DNA from 3 places in the Methylobacterium sp. 174MFSha1.1 genome. Region 2 is predicted to be linked to each of the others. Evidence: predicted binding sites of a transcription regulator. Region 2 holds the regulator's gene; each other region holds the start of a gene.
What was found. The regulator LexA, encoded in region 2, represses DNA repair genes until DNA is damaged. The targets are predictions, from matches to a motif close to TGTTCNNNNTGTGTTCNG.
Positions count from the first base shown of each region.

Region 1: a site for LexA is predicted at 1,966-1,983, ahead of BM430_RS30940 (putative DNA modification/repair radical SAM protein). Genes of this name have one in related genera too.
Region 3: a site for LexA is predicted at 3,272-3,289, ahead of BM430_RS07825 (PA0069 family radical SAM protein). Genes of this name have one in related genera too.

Region 1 covers NZ_FPCB01000055.1:247-4,743, forward strand. Annotated here, with positions in the region: gene BM430_RS30930 (Gfo/Idh/MocA family protein) at 96-1,454, opposite strand; gene BM430_RS30935 (hypothetical protein) at 1,639-1,848, opposite strand; gene BM430_RS30940 (putative DNA modification/repair radical SAM protein) at 2,001-3,212, shown strand; gene BM430_RS30945 (UdgX family uracil-DNA binding protein) at 3,213-4,497, shown strand, end outside.
Region 2 covers NZ_FPCB01000054.1:12,897-17,393, forward strand. Annotated here, with positions in the region: gene BM430_RS30815 (aliphatic sulfonate ABC transporter substrate-binding protein) at 322-1,272, shown strand; gene lexA (transcriptional repressor LexA) at 1,505-2,248, shown strand; gene BM430_RS30825 (cupin domain-containing protein) at 2,322-3,506, opposite strand; gene BM430_RS30830 (NCS2 family permease) at 3,698-4,497, opposite strand, start outside.
Region 3 covers NZ_FPCB01000009.1:23,836-28,332, forward strand. Annotated here, with positions in the region: gene BM430_RS07810 (acyl-CoA synthetase) at 1-381, shown strand, start outside; gene BM430_RS07815 (PCC domain-containing protein) at 378-1,244, shown strand; gene BM430_RS07820 (GNAT family N-acetyltransferase) at 1,213-1,785, opposite strand; gene BM430_RS07825 (PA0069 family radical SAM protein) at 2,129-3,241, opposite strand; gene BM430_RS07830 (hypothetical protein) at 3,349-3,864, shown strand; gene moaB (molybdenum cofactor biosynthesis protein B) at 3,830-4,408, opposite strand; gene BM430_RS07840 (KPN_02809 family neutral zinc metallopeptidase) at 4,408-4,497, opposite strand, start outside.

The sequences.
Region 1 (4,497 bases), on a different contig from region 2:
AAACCCTTGCGAAACGGGGGCCGTCCATACATGACGCGGAGGGTGGAAGGACCGTCGCGGGGTTCGAACACTCCCGCGGTTTTGAATGTGCCGCCTCACCCGGCATCCTCCGGCTCCGGGCCGCGGGTCAGGTCGAGGGCCTTGCCCGACGCATCCTTGGCCTGAGCCTCGCCCTTGCCGTCACCCTTGCCCACGATCCGCTCCGGCGGCTTCAGCGCCACGGTGGTGCCGGTGCGGGCGGCCTCGTAGATCGCCTCCATCAGGATCTGGTCCTGCAGGCCCTCCTCGCCGGGCGTGCGCGGCGTGCGGTTCTCGAGGAGACAGGTCGCGAAATGGTCGATCTCGAGGGCGAACTGGTTCTTCTCGCCCAGCACCCGCTCCTCCTTCGCCTCGGCCTTGCCCTCGCGGTGGTTCAGGAACAGGCGCTGGCCCTGATACGCGAAGGCGTTCTGGAGCTGGATCGCGCCGCCCTCGGCCTGGACGGTGATCGAGCGGGTCTCGTGCGCGCCGTAGCTGGTCGAGCAGAGCGCCAGCGCGCCGGACGGGAAGCGCAGGGTGAAGGCCACCGTCTCCTCGACCTCGCGGTAGAGCGGGTCGTCCGGTGAATGAATCTGCGCCTGGACCGAGACCGGCTCCTCGCCCATCAGGGCCCGCACGCCGTTGAGGCAGTAGAGCCCGATATCCGGCAGCGCGCCGCCGCCGGCGAGCGCCTTCTTCATCCGCCACTGCTCGGGCAGGCTCATGGTCTGGGTGTTGGTCGCCTCGATCAGCTTGACCTTGCCGTACTTGGCGCTGCGCACCAGCCGCACGACCTCGCGGTTGTAGGGCTCGTACTGGCAGCGATAGGCGATCATCAGCTTCACGTCGGCCTTGGCGCAGGCATCGATCATCGCCCGCGCCTCCGCGGCGGACGACGCCATCGGCTTCTCGCACAGCACGTGCTTGCCGGCGCCGGCGGCGGCGATGACCTGGTCGCGGTGGAGCGCGTTCGGGGTGACGATGTAGACCGCCTTCACCTCCGGGTTGCGGGCGAGCGCGTCCCAGCCGTCATAGCCGTAGACCGCCTCGGGCTTGATCCCATGTTGCGCCGCCACCGCCTTGGCCTTCTCGGGCGATCCCGACATCAGGGCGACGGGCCTCGCCTTGCGGCATTCGCCAAAGGCGGGAAGGATCTCCTCCAGCGACAGCCGCCCGAGGCCGACGACCGCGAAGCCGATCCGCTCGCCCGGCGGCAGCGGGGCCGGCGGCGGTGCCGAGGGCCGGTCGGAGGGGCCGCGCCAGTTCGGGAACGTCACCTTGCCGTTCTCGACCTTGCCGGTATCGACCGGCCGCTCGGGACCGGGCACCCCCGACCCCGATGCCCCTTGCGCCGCCGCGCTGCCGAGCCCGACCAGGGTGGCGCCGCCGGCCATCATCAGGCTCCGGCGCGAGAGGGCGGCGACATCGTCCGGCATCGGGCAACCATCCGTTGAGGGCAGAGAGCCTGCGCAACGTGTCGGGGGTGACGGGGTTCCGCTGCCGCTACGCCCGGCTGGACCGCGCGACGGCAGCTCTGGCGATGCCTCCTGAGACCTTTGTCATGCAGAAAGGCCGGCCCTTCCGGACCGGCCTTCCCAAAAACTCGGATTCGGCGACCGCTCACTCGCCTGCCATCATCTCCGGCGAGAAGTGCCCGCACCAATCCTGGGCCGAGACCACCGGCCACAGGCCGTGGCCCTGCGGCTCCGGCTGGCTCACCGGCGGGTTGAAGCGGCACAGGCCTTCCTCGCCCTGGGGAGCGCCGCCGTTCAGCTTGTGGTCGTCGAAGTAGCGGCAGCTGCGGCAGTTCGCGGACGGATTCGTCGCCATGGGGCGTCTCCTTGCGAATTAGACAATTTCCAATCGGGCAGACAACGAGGGGGCGGGCGGCGGGTTCCCGGACCCTCCGATGCGGCTTTCGACCACGGGACATCCGCCGCTTCGGTCTTGAACAAATCAGGAACGGAAGCCAGGTTGCAGGCATGGACGCTGCCCTGAAGAAGAAGCTCACGGTGCTCGCCGACGCGGCGAAGTACGATGCCTCCTGCGCCTCGTCGGGAGCGCCGAAGCGCAAGGCGGAGGCCGGCGGCCTCGGCTCGACCACGGGGGCGGGCATCTGCCACGCCTACACGCCGGACGGGCGCTGCGTCTCGCTCCTGAAGATCCTGCTCACCAATTACTGCCTGTTCGACTGCGCCTATTGCGTCAACCGGCGCTCCTCGAACGTCCGGCGGGCTAAGTTCTCGGTCGACGAGGTCGTGACGCTGACGGTCGAGTTCTACAAGCGCAACTATATCGAGGGGCTGTTTCTCTCCTCCGGGATCATCCGCTCGCCCGACCACACGATGGAGCAGCTGATCCGGGTGGCGAAGACCTTGCGCCAGCGGCACGGCTTTCGCGGCTACATCCACCTGAAGACGATCCCCGAGGCGAGCCCGTGGCTGATCGAGCAGGCTGGCCTCTACGCCGACCGGCTCTCGATCAACCTGGAGCTGCCGACCGAGGCGAGCCTGGAGCGGCTGGCGCCGGAGAAGGACGGCGCCGCGATCCAGACCGCGATGGGCCAGATGGGCGAGCGCATCCTGCAGGCCAAGGAGGAGAAGCGGCGCTTCGCCCCCGCCGGCCAGTCGACGCAGGTGATCGTCGGGGCCGATGCCAGCACCGACGAGTCGCTGATCCGCACCAGCGCCCGCCTCTACGACCATTACGGCCTGAAGCGGATCTACTACTCGGCCTTCAGCCCGATTCCCGACGCTGCCTCGATCCTGCCGAGCAAATCCCCGCCGCTCCAGCGCGAGCACCGGCTCTACCAGGCCGACTGGCTGATGCGGTACTACGCCTTCTCGCCCGACGACGTGGCGGGGGCGACCGAGTCCGGCATGCTCGCCCTCGACGTCGATCCCAAGCTCGCCTGGGCCCTGAAGAACCGCGAGCGCTTCCCCGTCGACGTCAACCGGGCCGACCGGGAGATGCTCCTGCGGGTGCCGGGCCTCGGCGTGCGGGCGGTCGACAAGATCGTGGCGGCCCGCCGCCATGCCACGTTGCGCCTTGACGACGTCGCCCGCCTGACCTCGGGCCTGAAGCGCGCCCGGCCGTTCCTGGTCGCGGCCGATTACGCGCCGACCCGCCTCACCGACCGGCTCGACCTGCGCGCCCGCCTCGCCGAGCCCCCGCGCCAGCTGAGCCTGTTCTAGATGCGCCCCCGCACGATCCGCCTGGCGCCCGGCGCCGACCTCGACGGGTTTCGCGCGGCGATCCGGCACCTCGTCCCGGCGGAGGCGGCCCCGGAGGCGGTGACCTGGGTCGAGGGCGAGGCGGCCTCGCTGTTTCCCGAGGACGATGCGGGCGCGCCCGGCCCGGCGCTCGCCCTGCCGCGGGCGGTCGCGGCCCTCGTGCCCTCCGTCGTCATGCACCGCGATCCCGAGCGCTACGGCCTGCTCCACCGGTTGATCTGGCGGGTGGCGGAAGGAGAGCGGCACCTCGCCGAGGTGGCGAGCGACCCGCTGGTCCATCGCCTGAATCTCATGCGCAAGGCGGTGGCGCGCGACCTGCACAAGATGCACGCCTTCCTGCGCTTTCGCCGCGCCGGATCGGGGGAGGGCGGGCGCGAGCGTTTCGCCGCCTGGTTCGAGCCCGAGCACCACATCCTGGCGGAAGCCGCACCGTTCTTCTCCGCGCGCTTTCCCTCCTTCGACTGGTCGATCCTGACCCCAGACGGCTCGGCCCACTGGGACGGCCGTGCCTTAAGCTTCGGGCCGCCGGGGCGGCGCGAGGATGTTCCCGAGCAGGACGCGTTCGAGGCCGGCTGGACCGATTATTATTCCAGCACCTTCAACCCCGCCCGCACCAACCTGGCGGCGATGCGGGCCGAGATGCCGAAGAAGTACTGGCAAAACATGCCCGAGACGGCGGCGATTCCCGGCCTGGTGCGGGAGGCCGGCCGGCGGGTCGGGGAGATGATCGCCCGGGCGCCCGAGCCGCCGGTCAAGCGCGTGCCGGCCCGGGCGCTCGCCGCGATGGCGGCGCAGGAGCCCGCCTCCCTCGACGCGCTGAACGCGGCGATCCGCGCCTCCGAGCCGCTGGTGCCGGGCGCGACGCAGGCCGTGCTCGGCGAGGGGCCGCTCGGCGCGGCGATCGCCTTCGTGGGCGAGCAGCCGGGCGACCAGGAGGACCTCCAGGGGCGGCCCTTCGTCGGCCCGGCGGGCCAGCTCCTGGCGCGGGCGCTCGTCGAGGCGGGGATCGATCGCGACCGGGCCTACCTCACCAATGCGGTCAAGCACTTCAAGTTCGAGCAGCGGGGCAAGCGGCGCATCCACCGGACGCCGAGCGCCGGCGAGGTCGCGCATTACCGCTGGTGGCTCGACCGCGAGCTCGCCTTCGTGGCGCCGCGGCTGGTGGTGGCGCTCGGCGCCACCGCCGTACTGGCGCTCACCGGCCGGCCGGTGCCGGTCACCCGCGCCCGCGGGCCCGCGATGTTCG
Region 2 (4,497 bases):
CCGTCGCGCGTCAGGTTCAGCATCCATACTGAGCCAGCTCGTCAGATCGAGCCATTCCAAAACCGGCGATCAACATAAAAAAATGTTTTCAGTCTCTCCGGTCGGGGAGAATATAATTCCTATGCCGTGGCATGGCAGGTATCCGGCCGATCTCTCCATCGAGATCCGCCAGAGAGACCGAAGACATGTTTGGGAAGCAACGGATTTTTGCCGCCGCACCCTTTGACGGTCGGACAGACTGTGATTGATAGGCGCCGAGACCACACCGGCGAGGCGCGAGCTCTTTCACGCCCCGACATTCCCGCCCGAGGATTCGATCCGATGTCGACCACCCGTCGAACCGTGCTCGCGGGCCTCGCCGCCTCGGCCGCCTTGAGCCGCCCCGTCCGGGCCGCCGCACCGCTGCGCATCGGGTACCAGCGCTCCTCGACGCTGATCGCCCTGCTGCGCCAGGACGGCAGCCTGGAACAGGCCCTGTCGGCGCAGGGCGTCGGCCTGTCCTGGCACGAATTCACCAGCGGCCTGCCGATCATGGAAGCGCTCAACGCCGGCTCGATCGACGTCTCGGCCGACGTCGCCGACACGGTGCCGGTCTTCGCGCAGGCGGCCGGCGCGCGCATCACCTACCTCGCGCAGGAGGCGGCTTCGCCCGAAGCCCAAGGAATCCTGGTACCGAAGGATTCGGGCCTCCGCTCCGTGGCCGACCTCAAGGGCAAGCGGATCGCGGTCACCAAGGGGGCGGGCAACCACTTCCTGGTCCTCGCCGCACTCAAGGAGGCCGGCCTGTCCTTCCGCAGCATCGTGCCGGCGTACCTGAGCCCGGCCGACGGGCGGGCCGCGCTGGAGAGCGGGGGCGTCGAGGCCTGGGCCGCCTGGGACCCGTTCCTGACCGCGGCGCACAAGCAGGCCGGCGCGCGGGTCCTGCGCGACGGGGCCGGGCTGTCGCTCTACAAGCGCTACTACCTCGCCGCCGACGCTTACGCGGCGGCGAACGGGCCGGTGCTCGGCCTCCTGTTCGGCAAGCTGGCGCAGACCGGGGCCTGGGTGAAGGCGAACCCGGCCGAGGCCGCCGCGCGCCTCGCCGCGCTCTGGAAGCTCGATCCCGAGATCGTCCTGGCGGCGAACGCCCATCGCAGCTATCGGGTCGAGCCCGTCACCCGGGACGGGCTCTCCGAGCAGCAGACGATCGCCGACGCGTTCCGCGCCGAGGGGCTGCTGCCGCGCGCCGTCGACACCGCCGCCCTCGAGATCTGGGCACCTCCTGTGCGCTGACCGGTCCGAAAACTCTGAGGCGGATCGAGGAACTGGTCCTGCTTCGGGCGGTGCCTCGGCGATGCAGGATGCCCAGTGATCGGAGACGATGCCCGGGTCTTCCCTGTTGCGCGGATATATTTCCGCCCCACGGGCGCCGCAGTTCCAGACCCGCTTGCGGAACACTTGCGGAACGCTTACCATGTTCGCGATTTGTTTCCGGAGCGCGCCAGCGCGGGGATGAGAGTGTCACATGCTCACGCGTAAGCAGTTGGACCTGCTCCGCTTCATTCAGCAGAGAATGCGCGAGACGGGCGTCCCCCCGTCCTTCGACGAGATGAAGGACGCCCTCGATCTCAAATCGAAATCGGGCATCCACCGGCTGATCACGGCGCTGGAGGAGCGCGGCTTCCTGCGCCGTCTGCCGAACCGGGCCCGGGCGATCGAGGTGATCCGCATCCCCGACGCGGTGACCGGGCCCGTGGCGGCCGCGCCCGTGCCGACCGCCGAGGTCGTGCGGTTCAACCCCAGCGTGGTCGAGGGCGGGCGCGCCCACGAGCCGAAGCGGCCCGCCGGCATCCCCGCGATGACGATGGCGTCGGACGAGAGCGGCCAGTCGGTCAGCGTGCCGGTGATGGGCCGGATCGCCGCCGGTACGCCGATCTCGGCGATCCAGAGCCAGAGCCGCTCGGTGGCGATGTCGCCGGACTTCCTCGCCAGCGGCGAGCACTACGCGCTCGAGGTGCGCGGCGACTCGATGATCGAGGCCGGCATCCTCGACGGCGACCTCGTGGTGATCCGTCGCCAGGAGACCGCCAATACCGGCGACATCATCGTGGCGCTGATCGACGACGAGGAGGCGACCCTCAAGCGCCTGCGCCGCCGCGGCTCCTCGATCGCGCTGGAAGCCGCCAACCCGGCCTACGAGACCCGGGTGCTCGGGCCGGACCGGGTGCGGATCCAGGGCCGGCTGGTGAGCCTCGTCCGCAAGTATTGAAGGACAGGACGGGGCGGACCGGATGCCGGCCCGCCCCGTCCTCCTTCAGAATCCTCGTGAGCCGCCCGCGCCCTCAGGCGGTCCGGCTGAAGACCCGCGACGCCGTCGGGAAGCCGGCGGCGGCCTGCTCGTCGAGGCCGAGATTGGCGGCGAGCAGGTGGCGCGGCGCCTGGGCGAGCCAGCCCGCCAGCGACGTCTCGCTGTAGACCCCGCTGTCGTGCACGCCGACGATCTCGGCCGTCCCGGTCCCGATATTCTCGACGGAATGCCCGCAGGCCCGCGGGATGTAGGCGCAGTCGCCCGGGCCCAGCTCCGCCACGGCCAGGCGCTTGTCCGGCCCGAACAGGGTCACGCGGGTGCGCCCCCGCAGGACGTAGTGCCACTCGTTCGCGCCCGGATGCCAGTGCGGGGTGTGGATCGCGCCGGGCGCGAGCCGCACGAGGAGACCCGTCATCCCCGCCGAGACCGGGAAGGCGCTCGCGGGCGCCACCCGCATCGTGCTGCCGGCGGCATCCACGATCGTGTCGCTCCCCGCCAGCCCGTAGCGATGCGACCGCGACGGCGCGAGCGGCCGCTCGGCCCGCGCGGCCGGGGCGTCGAGGGGCAGGACGGGGCCCTGCATGATGTAGGTCTCGCCCGGGGGCAGGGCTGCCAGCGTCGCCTCCGGCACGCCGAGGGCGTGGCCGAGGATCGCCGGATCGAGGCGGCTCATCCAGTCGGAGAGCCCGAAGGTGCCGTGCTCGCCGTAGAGGCCGTCGTCGAAGGCGAGGATCGCGTGGCACGGCTCGGTCCCGAGGGACTGGATCGCGTGGGCGTGGCCGCCGGGAAAGTACCAGGTGTCCCCGGGCGCGAAGTTGACGACCTCCATCTCGCCGGCGGCGTCGATCACCGTCGCCTGGCAATGCCCGGCGACGATGTAGCCCCACTCGGCGGAGGTGTGCCAATGCATCTCGCGCACGCCGCCCGGGTTGAGGAACAGGTGCGCGCCGGCGATCCCGGTGGCGATGGGGAGCTGGCGGGTCGTGACGTCGCGGGCCCAGCCGCCCGAGGTCGCCTTGATCGGCCCGGCGTCGAGCGAGATGGTGAAGGCCGGCGCCGCCCCCGCCTTGTGGGGAATCGTGCGCAGGAAGGTGCCGGCCGGGGCGACGTCGGCGCCGGCGGCGTGACCGTCATCGGCCGCGGCGAAGGCGCCGCCGACGGCGAAGCTGCTGCCCGCGGCCAGGGCTCCGAGGAAGACGCGGCGGCTGGTCTGGTCCATGAAGCCCTCTCGACGAAAGGGCGCGATGTCGCGACGAGTCCCGCTCGACCGAGGCGCCCAATCGCATGATCAGCGTTCCGGATCGACTGGGCGTCCTCCGTTTGGGGGACACTCAACCGGTGATTCGACTTCCGGGCGATGATTTTCGGAAGTCGATCGGCCCGCCGGCGGTCGTCACGACTTCCATCCCCTCAATGTGCGCTGCCCGTCGCCACGAACTTGAACAGGAACACGCCCGCGATCACCCACACCACCGGCTTCACGTCGCGGAAGCGGCCGGTGAGCAGCTTGATCACCGCGTAGGTGATGAAGCCGAAGGCGACGCCATTGGCGATCGAGTAGGTGAAGGGCATGAGCAGCGCGGTGACGCAGGCCGGCAGTACTTCGGTCAGGTCGTCCCAGTCGAGATCGACCAGCTCGTGCAGCATCAGGCAGGCGACGTAGAACAGGGCCGGCGCCGTGGCGTAGGTCGGGACCGAGCCGGCGAGCGGCGCGAAGAACAGGCAGGCGAGGAACAGCACCGCCACCGTCGCGGCGGTGAGCCCGGTGCGCCCGCCTTCCTCGACGCCGGACGCGCTCTCGAGATACGCCGTGGTGCTCGACGTGCCGAGCAGCGAGCCGACGAAGATCGAGGACGAATCCGCCATCAAGGCCTTGTCGAGGCGCTCCATCTTGCCCTCCGTGAGGAGGCCCGCCCGGTTGGCGACGCCCATCAGGGTGCCGGTGGCATCGAACAGCTCGACCAGGAAGAACACCAGGATCACGTTGAGCAACCCGCCCGACAGCGCGCCCTTGATGTCGAGGGCGAACAGGGTCGGGGCGATCGAGGGCGGCAGCGAGGCGATGCCCTGGAAGGTGTTGTCGGCGACGACGAAGCTCAACGCCGTGACCGTCAGGATGCCGGCCAGCAGCGCACCCCGCACCTTGCGCACCGAGAGCACCGCGACGATCAGGAAACCCAGCACCGCCAGCACCGTGCTCGGCTTGTGCA
Region 3 (4,497 bases), on a different contig from region 2:
TACCTCGACGCGGAGCGCTTCCTCTACATCACCGGCCGCGCCTCCGACATGTACATCTCGGGCGGCTCGAACATCTATCCGCGCGAGATCGAGGAGAAGATCCTGGCCCATCCGGCGGTGGCCGAGACGGCGGTGCTCGGCGTGCCCGATCCGACCTGGGGCGAGATCGGCATCGCGGTCTGTGTGCCCCGCGAGGGCATGGCGTTGTCCGAGGACGACGTGATGGCGTTCCTGTTCGACAAGGTCGCCCGCTACAAGCTGCCGCGCCGGGTCATCCTGCGCGAGTCGCTGCCGAAATCCGGCTACGGCAAGATCACCAAGAAGATGGTGCGGGAAGAGCTGGAAGCGGCGGGCCTGCTCGGCGAGAAGGCGCAGGGATGAGCGCGCCTCGGACGTCACCCTTCGCCACCCTCGCCCAGCCCGGCCCCGTCCGGCCCGAGCGCTGGCTCGCCTCCGCAGGCAGCCCGATCCATCGCGCCTTCGACCTGGCGCCGGGGCACACGCTCCTCGACGCCGTCGCCGGACCGCTGGCGGAAGCCGGGATTCGGGGCGGCGTGGTGCATCTCACGGGCGGGCGCTTCTCGCCCTTCTCCTACGTGATGCCGGCCCTGTCGTCGGACCCGCTCTTCGCCGCCTATTACAGCGCGACCTTCCGGCCTGAGGGCGAGACCAGGCTGGAGCGGGCGAGCGCCACCTTCGGCGAGCGCGACGGCGCGGGCTTCCTGCACGTCCACGGCACCTGGATCGAGCCCGACGGGCGCCGCCGCGCCGGCCATCTGCTGCCGGCGGAGGTTGTGATCGCCGACCCCGTTCGGGCCGAGGTCTGGGGCACGGCGGAGGCGGCCTGGCGGGTCGTCCCGGATGCCGAGACCAACTTCTCGCTCTTCACCCCGGTCCCGCTGGCGCAGGCGCAGGCCAGCTGCCTCCTCCTGAAGATCCAGCCGAACGAGGAGATCCATGCGGCGATCGAGGCGGCGGCCCGGGCCCACGGTCTGTCCGTGGCGCGGGTGCGCGGCATCGGCAGCATCGTGCGGCCGGCCTTCGCCGACGGGCGGGTGATTCCCACCGATGCCAGCGAGGTGCTGATCCGCGACGGGACCGTGCGGCCGGGGCCGGACGGCCTCCCGGGCGCGCATCTCGACATCGCGGTGGTGGACGTGGCGGGCGACATCCACGAGGGCATCCTGCGCCGCGGCGCCAACGCCGCCTGCATCACGTTCGAGCTATGCCTGACGGCGGAGTGAGGGCGTCGCGCGCGACGGCGTAGACGTGGACGGGTTCGTCGCGGCTGCGGGCTGGGGCGTGGATCACGGTCTCGCACTGGAAGGTCATGCCGCAGGCCCGCATCACCGCGAAGGAGCCGGCATTCTCCGGATGCGCGCTGGCCTCGATCCGGTGGACGTCGAGCCATGCGGCGGCGACCGGGAGCAGGGTCGTCGCCGCCTCGCGCAGGTAGCCGCGGCGCTGATGCGCCTCGCCGAGCCAGTAGCCCAGCGTGGCTGTCCGCGGATCGTCGCGGCTCCGGTGCAGCATGATCCAGCCGAGGAGTTCGCCGCTCTCGCGGGCGGTCACCGCCAGCGAGAGCGCCTGCCCGGCTTCCGCGAGAGTCTGCGCCATGGCGATCCGCTCCCGCGCCATCGCGACGGTGAAGGACAGCGGCCAGGAGGCGAGCCACCGGCTCACCGCCGGGGTCATCAGGGCACTGGTGGCTTCCGCGTCGTCGGGCGCGACGGGGCGGAGGTGGAGGCGGGGGGTGTCGAGGGTGGGTGGTGGCTGGCCGGTCATAAGGGCAGGGTAGCAGACCCTGCCTCTGGGTCAGTGCTGATCGTCTGACGTGTGGGCGGTTAGGTCATGCGGAGACGAGAATGGCGTGGGTTTTCCCCTTCCCCCCTCTGCGGGGGAGGGTGCCCCACGGAGTGGGGCGGGAGAGGGGAACCACGCCTCCGGAAAAGCCTGAACCGTTGTGAGAGGCGCGCCCTCTGGATCAGCGTCGCGCTGCCCCTCTCCCGGCCCCTGCTAAAGCAGGGACCACCCTCCCCCGCAGAGGGGGGAGGGTTCACGCCCAGCGGCCGTCGTTCCGGCACACGCCGGACTCCTGTGTCATGTACCGTGGCGACGCCCGCCCGCTTTAGAACAAGCTGTACTGCCCACCCACCCCCACCGGCACCCGGAACAGATCCGTCCGCAACCGCACCCTGTCCGCCGGATAGCCGAGCCGGGTCATCGCCACCCGCATCCGCTGGTCCAGCAAATCCGCGTAGGGCCCCGTCCCGGTGAAGCGCCGCCCATAGGTCGCGTCGTAGACCTTGCCGCCGCGCGCCTCGCTCAGGATCGCGAAGGTCCGTCCGGCCCGGTCGGGATAATGCTCGGAAAACCAGTCGCGCATCAGGTCGGCGAGTTCGTGCGGCAGGCGCAGGAGCACGCCGCCGGCCTCGGTCGCTCCCGCCTCGCGGGCGCGGGCGAGCACGGCCTCGATCTCGTGGTCGTTGAGGCCCGGGATCAGCGGCGCCACCAGCGCCATCACCGGAACGCCCGCTTCCGCCAGCGCCCGGATCGCCGCGAGGCGCTTCTCCGGCCGCGGGGCGCGGGGCTCCATCCGGCGGGCGAGGTCGGGGTCGAGGGTGGTGACCGAGAGCGCGACCTTCACCAGGCCTTGTGCCGCCATCGGCGCCAGGATGTCGAGGTCGCGCAGCACCAGATCGGACTTGGTGACGATCCCGACCGGGTGGCGGAAGCGCGCCAGCACCTCGAGGATGCCGTGGGTGAGGCGGTAGCGCCGCTCGATCGGCTGGTAGGGATCGGTGGCGGTGCCGAGCGCGATGGTGCGCGGGGCGTAGCCCCGGGCCGAGAGCTCCCGCTCCAGCAGCGCGGCGGCGTCGGGCTTGGCGAAGAGCTTGGTCTCGAAGTCGAGCCCCGGCGAGAGGCCCGCATAGGCGTGGTTCGGCCGGGCGAAGCAGTAGACGCAGCCGTGCTCGCAGCCGCGATACGGGTTGATTGAACGGTCGAAGCCGATATCGGGCGAATCGTTGCGGGTGATGATGGTGCGCGCCCGCTCCAGCGTCACCTCGGTGCGCAGCGGCGGCAGCTCCTCCTCGATCTCCCAGCCATCCGCGAAGGCCTCGCGCGCGGCCGGCTCGAACCGGCCGGTCGGGTTGGCGGTGGCGCCGCGCCCGCGGCGGCTCTCCGCCGCCGGAGTCGACCCGGCGAGGCGGCGCAGCCCCCGCCCGCATCCCGATTCCATGCCGGCCTCCCATCCAGACGCGGCCGAACTTCGAACAAAACAGGAACAAACGCAAGTGCCAACGATCGAGGCAGGACGCGACGCCCGCCATCCGCTATGGCGCGATCATGTTCACGGCAGTCATCCATCTCCCCGGCGCGATCGATCCGGAGCGCATCGACGCCCTCGCCGACACCCTGGCGGCGCTTGTGGCTGGCGTCGCGGCGGGGGTGGTGGGCGATGCGGTGATCGCGGCCGCACATCCGGACGATCCGGAGGTCGGCACCATGGCCGAGAGCACCGGGGCGGCCCTGGTGGCGCGGGGGCGTAGCCCGTGGGTTGCGGCGGCCGGATTGGCGCGCCGGCCCTGGATGCTGTGCCTGGAATCCGGCGACGTGCCGGCGGAGGGCTGGATCCGGGTGCTCGACCGGTTCGGCGCCACGACGACCGCCGACGCGGTCGGCCGCCTGCGCCGCCCGCATGCCGCCCTGTTCGAGCGGATCGCCGGGCGGCGCGAGGCGCTGACCGGCACCCGGCAGATCCGGGCCGGCGACCTCGTGCGGGTGACGGCCCTGCGGGCGGGCCTTCCTCTGAAGGTCCGCCTGCCGGTCAAGCCCCTGAAGGCGTCGCTGCTGCGAAGCTAGTCGCGCCGCGCTTCAGGTGCTCGTCGAGCCGCGGCATGATCTCGACGAAGTTGCACGGCCGGTGCCGGTAATCGAGCTGCGCCGCCAGGATGCCGTCCCAGGCGTCGCGGCAGGCCCCGGGCGAGCCCGGCAGCACGAACACGTAGGTGGCGTTCACCACCCCGGCGGTCGCCCGCGATTGCAGGGTCGAGGTGCCGATCTTGTCGTAGGAGATGCGGTGGAACACGGCCGAGAAGCCGTCCATCCGCTTCTCGAACAGCGGCTCCAGGGCCTCCGGCGTCACGTCGCGGCCGGTGAAGCCGGTGCCGCCGGTGGTGATGACGACGTCGACGCCCGGATCCTCGCCCCAGGCCCGCACCTGCCCGCGGATCGCCTCGACCTCGTCGGGAACGATCGCCCGGGCGGCGAGGCGGTGCCCAGCAGCCTCCAGGCGCCCGACCAGCGTGTCGCCCGAGCGGTCGTCGGCGAGCGTGCGGGTATCCGACACCGTGAGCACCGCGATGCTCAGCGGCACGAAATCCCTCGCGGCGTCGAGCCCGGCCATCAGAGCTGCGAGGCCCGGAAGGTATCGCAGGACTGGGTCTGGCCGCTGCGGTAGCCGGTCTGGAACCAGCGCATGCGCTGGGCCGAGGA